DNA from 3 places in the Arthrobacter sp. BF1 genome. Region 2 is predicted to be linked to each of the others. Evidence: riboswitches for the same ligand, from Rfam matches in the RefSeq annotation. Region 2 holds a riboswitch; each other region holds the start of a gene.

Region 1 (4,270 bases), 1.7 Mb from region 2:
GACAGCCGCCCGGCGGCGTAATTCCTCGCACCGGCGGGATCATTTACCGCGCCGCCGGGAATGGAAGGCACGACGACGACGGGCGGCGGAGTCGGCGTCGGACTCTCCGCCGGAGGTACTGGAGCAGGAACTCCGGGAGCCGGGTTCGGGGGTGCCGGGTTCGCCGGGGCCTGGGCAGCAGCCTTGGCCGCGGCATCAGCCTGCCGGCGTGCCTGCTCCTCCGCTGCCGCCCTTTTGGCGGCCTGCGACAGCTCGTAGGCAGCGAGGGCAGCCTGGCCTTGCCGGAATTCTCCTTCCACTGCTGCGGTGGTTCCCTTGAGTGAGGCGAGCTGGGCGGTGAGTTCATCGCTGTGCTGCTGTTGCTCCGCGACCTGCTGCGACACCGCACGCTGGGCTGCCTGTGCTGAGCCAAGCTTTGCTTCGGCAATTCCGGCCAGCCGTTCACGCTCCGTCTTTGCGGCACGCTCCTGCTCGGCCAGCGCTGCCGAGATTTGTTCCGACTCCGCTGACTTGTGGACCAGTAACGCCGTCTTGTCACTGACGATCCGGACGATGTCCAGGCCGTGGAGGCTGTTGGTCTGCAAGGCGTCCAGCGCCATGAAAAATCCCATGTTTGTGCCACCGGTCTTGTAGGACTGCACGGCGAGGGCCCCGATCTCCTTCTTGTGCCGGCTCGATTCCGCCTGGGCATGGGCCACCTGCGCAGCCAGGGCCTCCACCCGGGAGCTGGCCGCCTGAAGTGCGGACTGTGCCACAGCGTAATCGGCAGCAGCGGTTACGGCGGCATTGCCCAGCGCCTCGGCCTGGGTTTGCAGGCCACCGAGCAGGTCCCCGATTCTGGTGACTTCAGCGGCCGTGCCGGCCTCACTTTGCTTGGCCTTCTCCACGTCCTGCCAGGAAGGAAACCCACCGGGAGGCGCCTCGTCGGCGGCGTGCGCGGGCAGGAAGGAGAACGATGCGGCCACAGCCAGGGCGAGTACTGCCGCGACACCGGGCAGCCGCACTTTTTGTGCAAACGGGGACATAGTTCGTGAGCTTACCGGGCAAACCGCCGCCCGGGAGTTAACCGCCGGCAGTGCGGGGCCGGCGTCCGGACAGCGACTGGACCGCCTGTTCAATATCGATCCACGCGCGTTCGACGTCTTCCAGGTACAGCCGGCCGGCTGTAATCAGTCCGTCTTCCACTTCGAACAGCGCCACCCCGCGCACCTGAAACGGCTGGCCGTCCGTGCGGGTGCCAGTCCATGTCCATTCGACCCAGGTGGTGTTTCCGTCGTCAACAGTGCGCCTCACTTCCGACCGGAAGTCCGGGATTCCGGCGAACATGGCCTCCCAGTTGGCATGCATCTGCGCTCGGCCCGTGAAGGCCCGCCCGGGATGCGCGGGCTGTTCGCTTCGGTAGTTTTCGTGGAAGAGCGCCGCGGCGGCTTCAAGGTCATGGGCATTTAGTGCCGTAAAGAGCTGATTCAGAACATCGCTCATGGCGTCCCTCTCTCGCCTTCAGAACCACCCTTGGTGCCGTCCCGGCGCGGCACCGGGATGGGGGCTCACGAACCATTATCGGTGCTTTGAAGACCTTCCGGCGTCTTTATTTTGAGATACAACCATCAGTTAGATGACCTGACCGGGCATATACGGATGCCGGGCCGTGACCTGCATGGTCGTGGCTTACGGATGAAAAATCCAACGACTTGGCTGGGTGAATTCCGGCCCTACATTCCGTTATCGGAATGTGACATTCGGGAAAAGCGGCGGTTATGGTCGATAGGTGCCCTGGTTCAAAGCCGGGACATTCCCGTCAGTATGCCGAGCCCTGCCACTGACCCGGGACCCCAGACGCAATGCAACTGGCAGGGACGGGGGAACCACGTTTCCACGGCCTATTGAGGCCTTGGGGTTAAGTCGGCATTCGTCCCGTCCCTAACGACGGCGATCCCGGCCGGGTCTCTCCAACCCGAACCCGACAGCTCACCCCGCAGGCATGGGAGAGGCAATCAACCATGTCCAAGAAGTACACTGCCGCACGCCACCGTGCAGCCACCACCACCACGTCCCGCGCCCTGATGATCGGACGGCCGGCCCTTGTAGTCGCTGCCGCATCCGGACTGTTTTTCGGCGTCAGCGCACCGGCTCACGCCGGCGTCCACGGACCTGACGATTCCGGAACAGCCATTGCACAGGGCCAGGTCAGCGCACCGGCCGCAGCCGTGGCTCCGGCCCCTGCAGCGGCAGCAGCCAATGTCCACACCGTCGTTTCCGGCGACACCCTCGGCCAGATCTCCGCGGCTAACGGCGTAGCACTCAACGACGTCCTGGCCGCCAATGGCCTGTCGCTGACGTCGATCATCTACCCGGGCGACCAGATCCAGCTCCCCGCCGCCGGGCAGGCCTTTGCGGCACCCGCAGCGGCTCCGGCACCAGCACCGGCAGCCAAGGCCGTCGCGGCCCCGGCCGCTCCCACCAACACCGGCATCAAGCTGGCGTCAACCTCGGCTCCGGCCCAGGCCCCGGCCGGCTCAGCAGGCTCCGCAATCCTGGCCAACGCCTACTCCCAGCTCGGTGTACAGCAGGACTGCACCGCCATGGTGGAGAAGGCACTGCGCTCAGTCGGCAAGAGTGTTGGAGACCTGGCTCCCGGCCAGTTCTTCCAGTACGGAAACGTTGTTGGCACACCTGCCCCGGGTGACCTGGTAATCACCGCCGGACACGTCGGCGTCTTCGCCGGCAACGGCCAGGTTGTCAGCGGAGGCGTGGACGGTTTCAAGACCGAGGTCCACTCCATCAGCTGGCTCCAGGGCGCATCCTTCGTCCGCGTAGCGTGATCCCGGCCGGTTGGACGGCGGCGCGCGGCACCCGGCCGCCCGCCGTCGTCGGCCGCTGCTGCATACTCACACGTGCTGCCCGAACCAGGACAGCATGTCATTCCAGGCAGCAGTCGCCTGGGTCTGGTTATAGCGCTCCCCGGTGTCATTGTGGAAGGCGTGGTCCACGCCCGGGTAAACAGTGAGCTGATGCGTCACCCTGGTGGCGTCGAGGGCATCGCGGAGGGCCGGCATCGCGCCGGTAATACGCTTGTCGAGCTCGGCGTACACCCCTAGTACGGCAGCTTTGATGGCCGGCACCTTGTTCAGGTCAGGGGCCGGCCCGTAAAACGCCGCGGTGGCTTTCAGGCCGGGCAGCTCGGTAGCCGTCTGCCAGGTGATGCCGCCGCCGAAACAGTACCCGTTCATGGCGATGCGTCCGGACTCCACAAAGTCCTGACCCTGCAGGTAGTCAAAGGCCGCAGCGAAGTCGGCAACATGCCGTGCTGGCCCGGCACTGGTCAGTGCCCCGGAAATCGCGTCCGGATCGAGGCTGGCGGTGCCTCCTTCCCTGCTCAGCAGGTCCAGGGCCAGCGCCGCATAACCGGCTTTGGCGAACCGGCGCGCCACGTCCTTGATGTGCGGTGTCAGCCCGCGGTTCTCGTGGCAGACCAGCACTGCCGGGCCCGCTGCACCTGAATCCGGCCGGGCGAGGCAACCACTGATGTCAGTGCCGCCGGCGGCGAACCGGACTGTCGCCGTCGTCAATCCTGCGGCGCCCTCGGGGACGGACAGCGGGCTCTTCGCCCCCGGTACCGGTCCCGCAGCGGCGCCCGTGCCCGCCGTCGAGGCTGAGGGCGCCGGCGTGGGCATCGGGTCGGTGCTGCGCGGGACTTCCTCCGGCGTGCAGCCCACCAGCAACATCGCGGCCGACGCGGCGGCCATGCTGCCCGTGATGAAGGCGACCCGCCGCGTGAAGGTCCGCTGCGTCATAGCACCGGCACGGTAATCATCGAAGAATTCCTCGATCAGGTACCGTTCAAACTTTCCAAGCCGGACCATGGCAGGCCTCCTCGCGTGAGGCTCACATCCTGCTCCGAAGCACGCCGTCCTGCAAGGGGCACACAACATTTCCGGCCCCGCCTAGGGCAGCCGCCGCCGTTTCGGGAAGGCGATCCGGTCCAGGTCGTTGACTGCCATAACTGTTGAGCCGCGAGCGCGGCCCCGTGCCTGGTCCTCGAGTTGCGTCACGTCGTCGCCGTACCGCGAAGAGAAGTGAGTAAGGATCAGCGTGCCGACGGCGGCGCTGGCCGCTAACTCCCCCGCCTGCCCTGCGGTGAGGTGGGAGTACTGCCTGGCAAGCTCGCCGTCATCGTCACTGAACGTCGACTCGGCCACCAACAGATCAACCCCGTCCGCCAGGTCCTCGGCACCCGCGCAAGGTGCCGTGTCCATCACGAACGCGAAGC
Region 2 (4,270 bases):
CGACGACGGTGGGCAAGCGCCTGGTTGGCCGCACTCGGCCGGACCACGCCGATGCGGTCCCGCCGTACGAGACGTCGCCCTCGTTCCCCAGCGGCCACACGCTCAACACCACGGTGGTGATTGGTGTTCTTGTCTACATCATGTGCCTCCAGTTTGAGATGACCTGGGCGCGCATCACCGCCATCGCTGCCGGCGTGGTCTTCATCATCGCCATGGGCCTGAGCCGCGTTTTCCTGGGCCACCACTGGATGACCGACGTTATGGCCGGCTGGTTCCTCGGGCTCGCCTGGGTGGGAATAGTGATCCTGGCCCATCGGCTTTTCCATGTACTCCGGAAACGCGAGCACGCCGGTCCGGCACCCACATTCGAGCACCACGCCATCCGGGACGATCAGCCCAGCTGATTCCGGGCAGGGCCGCCCTGCCCGGATGATAGTTTTGACCCATGCGCACTCTTGTTGTGGACCACCCGCTGGTCGCCCATAAGCTCACCGTCCTGCGGGACAAAAACACCCCGTCTCCGGTCTTCCGGATGCTGACGGAAGAGCTGGTGACACTGCTCGCGTACGAGGCCACCCGCGATGTGCGCACCCAGGATGTGACCATCGAAACGCCGGTTAGCACCACCGTGGGCACCGCCTTCACCAAGCCCACGCCGCTGGTGGTTCCCATCCTGCGCGCCGGCCTTGGCATGCTCGAGGGCATGACCAAACTGGTCCCCACAGCCGAGGTGGGTTTCCTGGGCATGGCCCGCGACGAGGAAACGCTGGACATCATCACCTACGCCGAACGCCTGCCGGAGGACCTCACCGACCGGCAGATCTTTGTCCTGGACCCCATGCTGGCCACCGGCGGCACCCTGCGCGAAGCCATCAAATTCCTCTTTAAGCGCGGCGCCTCGGATGTCACCTGCATCTGCCTCCTGGCCGCGCCGGAAGGCCTGGCGAAGCTGGAAGAAGAACTTGCTGACGCCAACGTCACCATTGTCCTGGCCTCCATCGACGAAAAGCTCAACGAGAAGTCATACATTGTGCCGGGACTCGGCGATGCAGGAGACCGCCTCTACGGCATCGCCGGTTAGATTCCCGGGCGCAAGGGCAACGGGGCCTTCCGGATTCAGGAGCCCGCCGCTAGCCTGTGCGAATGGACTGGAAACTCGAACTTGTCTTTGTCCCTGTATCCGACGTGGACCGCGCCAAGGATTTCTACGTCAACAAGGTGGGCTTCAACGCTGACTACGACGAGCGGCCCGGCGACGGGATCCGCTTTGTCCAGCTGACACCGCCCGGCTCCGCCTGCTCGATCTGCATTGGCGAGGGTCTCAATGACGCCCCGCCGGGCACCGCCCCCAGCCTGCAGATGGTAGTCAGCGACATCCAGGCCGCCCACCACCACCTCAAGAGCAACGGGGTGGACGTGAGTGACGTGGATGTCCAGGACTGGGGCCACTTTGTCTACTTTGCGGATCCCGACGGAAACAAGTGGGCCGTGCAGTACATTCCGGGCCGCGAGTCCCAAAGCTAATTCATCCGGACACAGCAGCAGGCCCTGAACCGGGGGGACTCAGGGCCTGCTGCGGTACGGATCCGGGGAGAACCGGGTTTAGTACCAGTTGTTCGACAGGTGGAAGTTCAGCGCGCCGCACGGCGACTGGTAACGCTCCTGGATGTAATTCAGGCCCCAGTTGATCTGCGTGCGGTAGTTGGTGAGGTAGTCCGCGCCGGCGCTCGCCATCTTCTCGGCGGGCAGCGATTGGACGATGCCATACGCACCGCTGCTGGCGTTGGTCGCCGTGGTGGTCCAGTCGGATTCCTTGGTCCACAGCGTCTGCAGGCACTGCATCTGGTCCGGGGCCCAGCCGTAGCTGGCCAGCTGGCCGGCGGCGTAGGCCTGGGCACCGGCGGGGTCGTTGACGGCCACAACAGGAGCAGGCTCCGGCGCGGGGGCCGGTGCGGCCTCGGGTGCGGGGGCCGGTGCCGGAACGGGGGCCGGTGCGGGCTCGGCGGCCTGCGGGGCAACGCTGATTTCAGGAGCCGCAGGTGCCGGCACAGACTTGGCCTGCATCTCGGCCTTTTCCATCGTCAGTGGCGACTCGATCTCGGCAGTGGACATTTTCTGGGTGTCGCTGACCGCTGTGAGGCTGCCGGATTCGGACGCCTGGCCCGCTGCACCCAGCCCGATCAGGAGGGCGCACGCTGTGCCGAGCACGGCAACGCGCTGTCCCAGGGAGGGAATTCGGTTGCGAAGTTTGTTTGACCCGTTATGCGGGCGTGTTTCTACCTTGGATTCAGACATGATGGATCGCCTCTCACACCTGCGGAGTTAGCTGTCGGGTTCGGATGAGGGCATCCGGCCACACGGAAACATCACGTGCTGGCTTCACCCCAAGGACACTTGGGTCCGGGACTCTGGGTCCCCCGCCTCTGCCTCGATCGATCGGGAATCCGGGAAGCGGCAGAGCTTGGCGTCATCCGGATGTGCGGCCCGAACGGGATCCGCACTCTATCGACGGTACAGGAGCGTGGCGCTTAAGTCACATTTTGGTAACGAGCATCACGACGTCGGCGTGTTGGCTTGCGGTGCGCCGACTCCAGTGGGGAGGTGGAGCGCGAACTGGGTGCAGCCGGGTTTCGACGTCACCTCCACTGTGCCCCCGTGCGCCTCAACAATGGACTGCACGATGGACAGGCCCAGGCCGCTGGTGCCTTCTGCGGCCCCGGCGCCGGAACCCGGCGCCGTGCTTTTGCGGGCTGCGTCTGCGCGGGCGAAGCGGGCGAAAGCGTGGTCTACGAATTCGGGTGGGATGCCCGCGCCGTCGTCCGTCACGGTCACCACAGCGCGGCCGTCCTCTGACGTCCGCACGCTGGTGACCACGGTGGTCCCCGGCGCCGTGTGCTTGCGCGCGTTGGAAAGCAGGTTGACCAGCACTTGGCGCAGCTTCGACGCATCGCCGTTGACTGAGAGCGGCTCGTCGGGGAGTTCCAGATGCCAGTTATGGTCCGGGGCTATCACCTTCTCATCGCTGACCGCCTCGATCACGAGCTGCGTCAGGTCAACCTCGCCGAGTTTCAGGGCTTGCCCCTCGTCCAGCCGGGCCAGCAGGAGCAGATCCTCCACGAGTGTGGTCATGCGCTCGGACTGGCTCTGCACCCTCGCGAGCGACTTCCTGCCGTCCGGGGTGAAGTTCTCCGTCATCCGCATCAGCTCCGTGTAGCCGCGGATGGCCGTCAGGGGAGTCCGCAGTTCATGGGAGGCGTCCGCGACGAACTGCCGCACCTTGGTTTCGCTTCGTTGACGCGCCTCAAGTGCGCTGGAAACGTTGTCCAACATCAGATTCAGGGCATGGCCGACGCTGCCCACCTCGGTTCCGGGGTTGGCGTTCGACGGCGGGACGCGCACGGCCAGTGCCACCTCGCCGGCGTCCAGCGGAAGCCGCGCCACCCGTGTCGCAACCTCGGAAAGCTGCTCCAGCGGCTGCATGGTGCGCCGGATGAGCACCGTCCCCGCCAGACCGATCAGCAACAGCCCGCCAAGGGAAACAAACACGAAGGTCCATACAAGTGACGCCAGGGTGCTTTCCTTGGCATCCAACGGAAGTCCCGTGACCAAAACGTCACCGAAGCCCGTTTCCACGGCCACAATCCGGTAATCCCCGTTGGACAGCTGGCGGTCCACAGGATTGCCGTTTCGGGCCAGCGCGAGCAGGGCCTGCTTATCTTCCGTGCTGAGCGCAGAGCGCGTAGCGTCCGAGTCCAGGTAACCGCCGCTGTTGATCTGGCCGTTCAAGATGCGCGCATTGAGTGTTCCCACGCTCTGCCCCCGGGCATCGAGCGGGTCCCTACCGTTGAAGCCACCTCCACCCTGGGGCCGGCCGGGATCGTTCGAGCGGTTGGCTGCCTGGCTCAGCTGCTGATCCAGCTGCCTCGTGAGAAAGGAATCCATCGAGGCATAACTGAACAGTCCCACCGCACCGCAGATTGCCACCAGCAGGGCCATGGCCAGCAGGATCAGGCGGGTGCGCAGGTGCCAGGTGGCTGGTTTCAGCCAGCTGCGGCCCGGATGCGGGGTAACTTGTTGCGCGGACATGGCCTGCCGCGCTATTCGGCGGGCTTGATGACGTAGCCGGCACCCCGCACGGTATGGATCATGGGCGGGTGCACCGCGTCCACCTTTTTGCGCAGGTAGGAAATGTAGAGTTCCACGATGTTCGCCTGGCCGCCGAAGTCGTAGTTCCACACTCGGTCCAGGATCTGGGCTTTGCTGATCACGC
Region 3 (4,270 bases), 170 kb from region 2:
GCGGCCACCTTGATGGTTGCCGCAGGCTGGGCTGCGGTTGCAGCCGGAGCGGCCGGCGCCTCAACAACGGGCTCGGGCTCTTCAACCGGAGCCGGCGTGGTGGTGACCGCCGGCTTCTCGTAGGAGATGGCAATGGTGGATTCAGCCGAAATAACGGCCGGTGCTGCCGTCCCAACCTCAAAGCTGGGGGCCGCTTCATGCTGAACGTTGGTGTCGGCGGCGTTGGCCGCGATACCGCTAGTCAGAACCAGGCCGGAAGCAGCGGCGATAACCGCGGCCTGACGGCCCATGCCGCCGGCGTTGTCGCCGACTGCCTTGGCAATGACAGCCAGCGAGTTGGTCTTGGTGACCTCGGCGCGGTGCCGTGCAACAGTTGCACGTGTAGTCATTAAATATTCTCTCTTTCGTGTTCCTCAGGACCGCGAAGGCAGCCCAAGGGCTTTGGACGCGCCGGCATCTTGGGGGTACGCCGGCACGCCCCGAACGGGGATTTAGCGAAGAGTTTCCAGGGAAGAAACGGGGAGGAAGTCCGGAGGACGGACTAGCCCGGGGTGAGGACTATCAGCCCAGGGTGAAGAACGAGGACGTGCCCGTTGCTGCAGCGGCGTGCAGCAGGGTGCCCTGTCCGGGGTTCAGCGCGCTGATCATCATGCCGTTGCCGACGTAGATGCCCACGTGGGCTCCACCGTTCTGCATGACCAGGTCACCGGGGGACGGGGTGGAGGTGGGCCGCATGGCAGTCCAGGCGTTCGTGCGGGGAATGCTGATGCCGGCCTGGGCGTAAACCCACTGGGTGAAGCCGGAGCAGTCCCAGCCATTGGGAGTGGTGCCGCCCCAGAGGTAGGGGTGGCCGATTCCGGTGTAGGCGATGGCTGCCAGGCCCGACGCTGCTGCGGAGGAAACACTGTCCGCAAGCTTGGCCGGGGCATCCTTGGTTGCGTCAGCAGCCCGGGTTGCCGTTTCCGCAGCCGTGGACTGTGCACGGACCCGCTCAATCACGGGCGCGGCGGTGGTCTTGACTACCGGGCGCTCGAAGGAAACGGTGGCCGTGGGTGCGGCGGTCACGGCAAGCGCAGCCTGCGCGGACCCGGACTCGGTGGATGCGGACACACCAGCGGTGGTGTCCGCGGCGTTGGCCGGAAGCCCCATGGTCAGGATGAGACCTGACGCGGCTGCGATGACAGCAGCCTGGCGACCTACGGTCCCGGCATTTGCACTAACGGCCTTGGACACGGAGCCCAAGGGGTTGGTGCGAACCGTTTGCGCACGGTGGCGCGCAGAATTATGGCGTGAAGACACGAAGGTAGCCTCTCCCAATGCCTGCGAGGTGAGCTGTCGGATTCGGATGGGAGTCACCCGGCCGCGCTGCTTCCTGGGAAGCTTTGCGACTTAACCCCAAGGCCTTCAGAATCGAAGACCAAAATTGGTTCCCCCGCCCCTGCCAGACGATGTCATGCGAACGGACCTTGAGCGGTGGCAGAGCTAGGCAATCCACTCAAGAACGTCAACTTCGGAAAAGTTGACGCGCTTTAGACGGTACAGGAGTTCAGAGCCAATGTCACATTCAGGTCACGGCATGTCACTGTGATTTGAGAGTTGGCCATCATTTGGACTCAGAGCCAGCCTGTGGGGTCAACAACTTCGCCGTTGACCTGAACCTCGAAGTGGAGGTGGCAGCCCGTGGAAGCGCCCGTGGTGCCGCTGAGGGCCACCACCTGGCCGCGGCTCACAGTCTGGCCAACCGAAACGGTGGCGGACGACAAGTGGTTGTACGTGGTTTCCAGGCCGTTGCCGTGATCCACTACAACGCGGTTGCCGCCGCCGTACTGGTGCCAGCCGACGAACGTCACGGTGCCGCTGGCTGCAGCCAGGACTGAGGTCCCGCACTGGGCCACGTAGTCCTGGCCCCGGTGGAAGTCACCGGTGCCGCCGGTGATGGGGCTGACCCGAAAGCCGAACGGTGAAGCGGTGACCAGCTGGGCGAGCGGCGCACCCAGGCTCCCTGCGGAGGCCGCACGGGTGATGGATCCTGCCGACTGTGCGCTCAACAGCTGCTTCAGCTTGCCGTCCGGGTCGCCCTGGGTAACAACAGCCGAGCGGCTGAAGTCAATCTGCGCGGCGGCTTCGGCGGAAATCTCAGGCTGCGGGGCGGCCGACACGGCCGAAACGGAGTGGCCAGGCTGCTGGTCCGCCATGACCGGGCCCGTCACCGGAACGGTCACGGTCAGGACCAGGCCCGTTGCAGCGAGGGCGATGCCGGCCTTCTGCCCAACGCCGCTGGCGGACGCGAATTCGGTGACCTGCCGGAACGCACCCCGGCGGCGGCGGCGCGCTTCGCGCTGCGGATCACGGGGCCTCTCCGCGGTGGAATCCTCAGCCGCGCGAGGCGCCAAAGCGGGGCCTGCCGCCCGGCGGCGGCCCCTGGAGTATTGCGTGGTCAAGAATGTTCCTCTCTGGATAGCCTGCGAAGTTAGCTGTCGGATTCGGGTCAGAGAGTTCATAGACCCGGTCCGCCGCTGCAAGCACTTGGCGCAGAACTATCCCGTGAGGATCCTTCGCTGGAAGAGGCTTGCTGCTGACGGACTTCACCCCAAGGCAGCCTTGCGACTGCCGGTTGTGGTTCCCCCGCCTCTGCCAGTTAGTGATTCGTGCACCCGATCCGCTGGCAGAGCTCGGCTCCAGATCAGGTAACGCTTTTATATCGACGCTTGGTTTTAAACTATAGGCGATCAAAACGGACAGTAACAATTCCGTTATATTTGCCATACGGCAGAAGGTGCGCTAACGCCGAAGTGGAACGGCAGCGCCATAGGCCCGCTTCACCGGGCTGCCTTCACCGGGCTGCCTTCACCGGGTTGCGGTGGGTGTCAGCTGACGGAGACGAAAACGTGGGCAGCAACTTCCGGGGGCAGCTCGAGCGCGCCCTCGATCCCCGGGACCCGTACGGAAATGTACTCACCCACGCGCTCCAGCGAGACCGCCGCGCCGGGCCTGATTCCACCCTCATCCAGCTGTACCAGCAACTCAGGTTCCACCTGGATGGGCTCGGCCAGTCTGCTGACCGTCACAGTCGACGCCGGCCCGTATCCGCGCATGGCCTCAACGAGATTAATCACACCAGCTTCGGGCACGGCTGCCGCCCCGCCGAGCGCTGCCAGACCGGGGATGGGGTTGCCGTAGGGCGACTTGGTGGGGTGGTCAAGGAGTTGGTAGATGCGCCGTTCAACCCGTTCGCTCATCACGTGCTCCCAGCGGCACGCTTCATCATGAACGTAAGCCCAGTCCAGGCCAATCACATCAGCCAGGAGCCGCTCCGCGAGCCGGTGTTTGCGCATCACCTCGGTGGCGCGTTTGCGGCCGGTCTCCGTGAGTTCCAAATGACGGTCCCCGGACACTACAACCAGTCCGTCACGTTCCATCCGGCCGACGGTCTGGGACACCGTGGGTCCCGAGTGGCGCAGCCGCTCGGCGATGCGTGCGCGAAGAGCAACGATGTTCTCTTCTTCAAGCTCCAAAATGGTTCGAAGATACATCTCCGTGGTATCGATCAGATCCGTCATCCAGCTCAGCTCCTCGAGCACAGTACCTTGCGTTGACCCACCGTATCGCGTTCAAGCCGCAGCGAGGTCCAGTAAAAAGCTTAGCCTATTTTGAATTTGTCCGGATAATCGCGGGGCGCCGCGAATCGTCTCACTGACCAGACTATGACGGTGCCGGTTGCCGCCCGATCAAAGGTTTCAGGCAGAATAAAAGCGGCCCTCGTTGCAGCCGTCACTGACTGCCGGCCACCCCACCGTCCCGGACGCCAACCCCGTCCATGCCGAATTGGAGCCCTTGTGAGCGAAACCAGCATCACTATTCCTGCCGACCTCCTGCCCAAGGACGGACGCTTCGGCGCGGGACCATCCAAGGTCAGGCCGGAGCAGATTGAAGCACTGTCCGCAGCGTCCCGGACCATCCTCGGTACTTCCCACCGCCAGGCGCCCGTCAAGAACCTGGTGGGTTCCGTCCGTGAGGGCCTCAGCCAGTTCTTCCGCGCCCCGGAGGGCTACGAGGTTGTCCTGGGGGTCGGCGGCTCCACAGCGTTCTGGGACATCGCGGCCTTCGGCCTGGTGGAAAAGAAGGCCCAGCACCTGTCGTTCGGCGAGTTCGGCTCCAAGTTCGCCTCGGCCACCAACAAGGCGCCCTTCCTCGAAGCCTCCACCATCATCAAGTCCGAGCCCGGCACCCGCCCGGCGGCCCAGGCGGAGGCCGGCGTGGACGTCTACGC

The links. Region 2 has a riboswitch for cyclic di-AMP ahead of AC1MCD_RS03050 (aggregation-promoting factor C-terminal-like domain-containing protein). Riboswitches for the same ligand answer to the same signal wherever they lie in the genome.
Region 1: it holds a riboswitch for cyclic di-AMP, as region 2 does, so the genes downstream of both, AC1MCD_RS10885 (LysM peptidoglycan-binding domain-containing protein) here and AC1MCD_RS03050 (aggregation-promoting factor C-terminal-like domain-containing protein) in region 2, are expected to answer to the same signal.
Region 3: it holds a riboswitch for cyclic di-AMP, as region 2 does, so the genes downstream of both, AC1MCD_RS03875 (M23 family metallopeptidase) here and AC1MCD_RS03050 (aggregation-promoting factor C-terminal-like domain-containing protein) in region 2, are expected to answer to the same signal.

Annotation. Positions count from the first base shown of each region.
Region 1 is NZ_CM155271.1:2,319,074-2,323,343, forward strand. Features, by position in the region: gene AC1MCD_RS10875 (coiled-coil domain-containing protein) at 1-1,025, opposite strand, end outside; gene AC1MCD_RS10880 (nuclear transport factor 2 family protein) at 1,063-1,482, opposite strand; cyclic di-AMP (ydaO/yuaA leader) riboswitch at 1,833-1,997, shown strand; gene AC1MCD_RS10885 (LysM peptidoglycan-binding domain-containing protein) at 2,001-2,822, shown strand; gene AC1MCD_RS10890 (dienelactone hydrolase family protein) at 2,889-3,863, opposite strand; gene AC1MCD_RS10895 (ribonuclease Z) at 3,945-4,270, opposite strand, start outside.
Region 2 is NZ_CM155271.1:630,299-634,568, forward strand. Features, by position in the region: gene AC1MCD_RS03035 (phosphatase PAP2 family protein) at 1-404, shown strand, start outside; gene upp (uracil phosphoribosyltransferase) at 446-1,081, shown strand; gene AC1MCD_RS03045 (VOC family protein) at 1,144-1,524, shown strand; gene AC1MCD_RS03050 (aggregation-promoting factor C-terminal-like domain-containing protein) at 1,603-2,295, opposite strand; cyclic di-AMP (ydaO/yuaA leader) riboswitch at 2,301-2,460, opposite strand; gene AC1MCD_RS03055 (sensor histidine kinase) at 2,554-4,086, opposite strand; gene AC1MCD_RS03060 (response regulator transcription factor) at 4,098-4,270, opposite strand, start outside.
Region 3 is NZ_CM155271.1:804,911-809,180, reverse strand. Features, by position in the region: gene AC1MCD_RS03885 (NlpC/P60 family protein) at 1-389, opposite strand, end outside; gene AC1MCD_RS03880 (C40 family peptidase) at 562-1,233, opposite strand; cyclic di-AMP (ydaO/yuaA leader) riboswitch at 1,304-1,464, opposite strand; gene AC1MCD_RS03875 (M23 family metallopeptidase) at 1,614-2,441, opposite strand; cyclic di-AMP (ydaO/yuaA leader) riboswitch at 2,445-2,663, opposite strand; gene AC1MCD_RS03870 (iron-dependent transcriptional repressor DtxR) at 2,868-3,560, opposite strand; gene serC (phosphoserine transaminase) at 3,837-4,270, shown strand, end outside.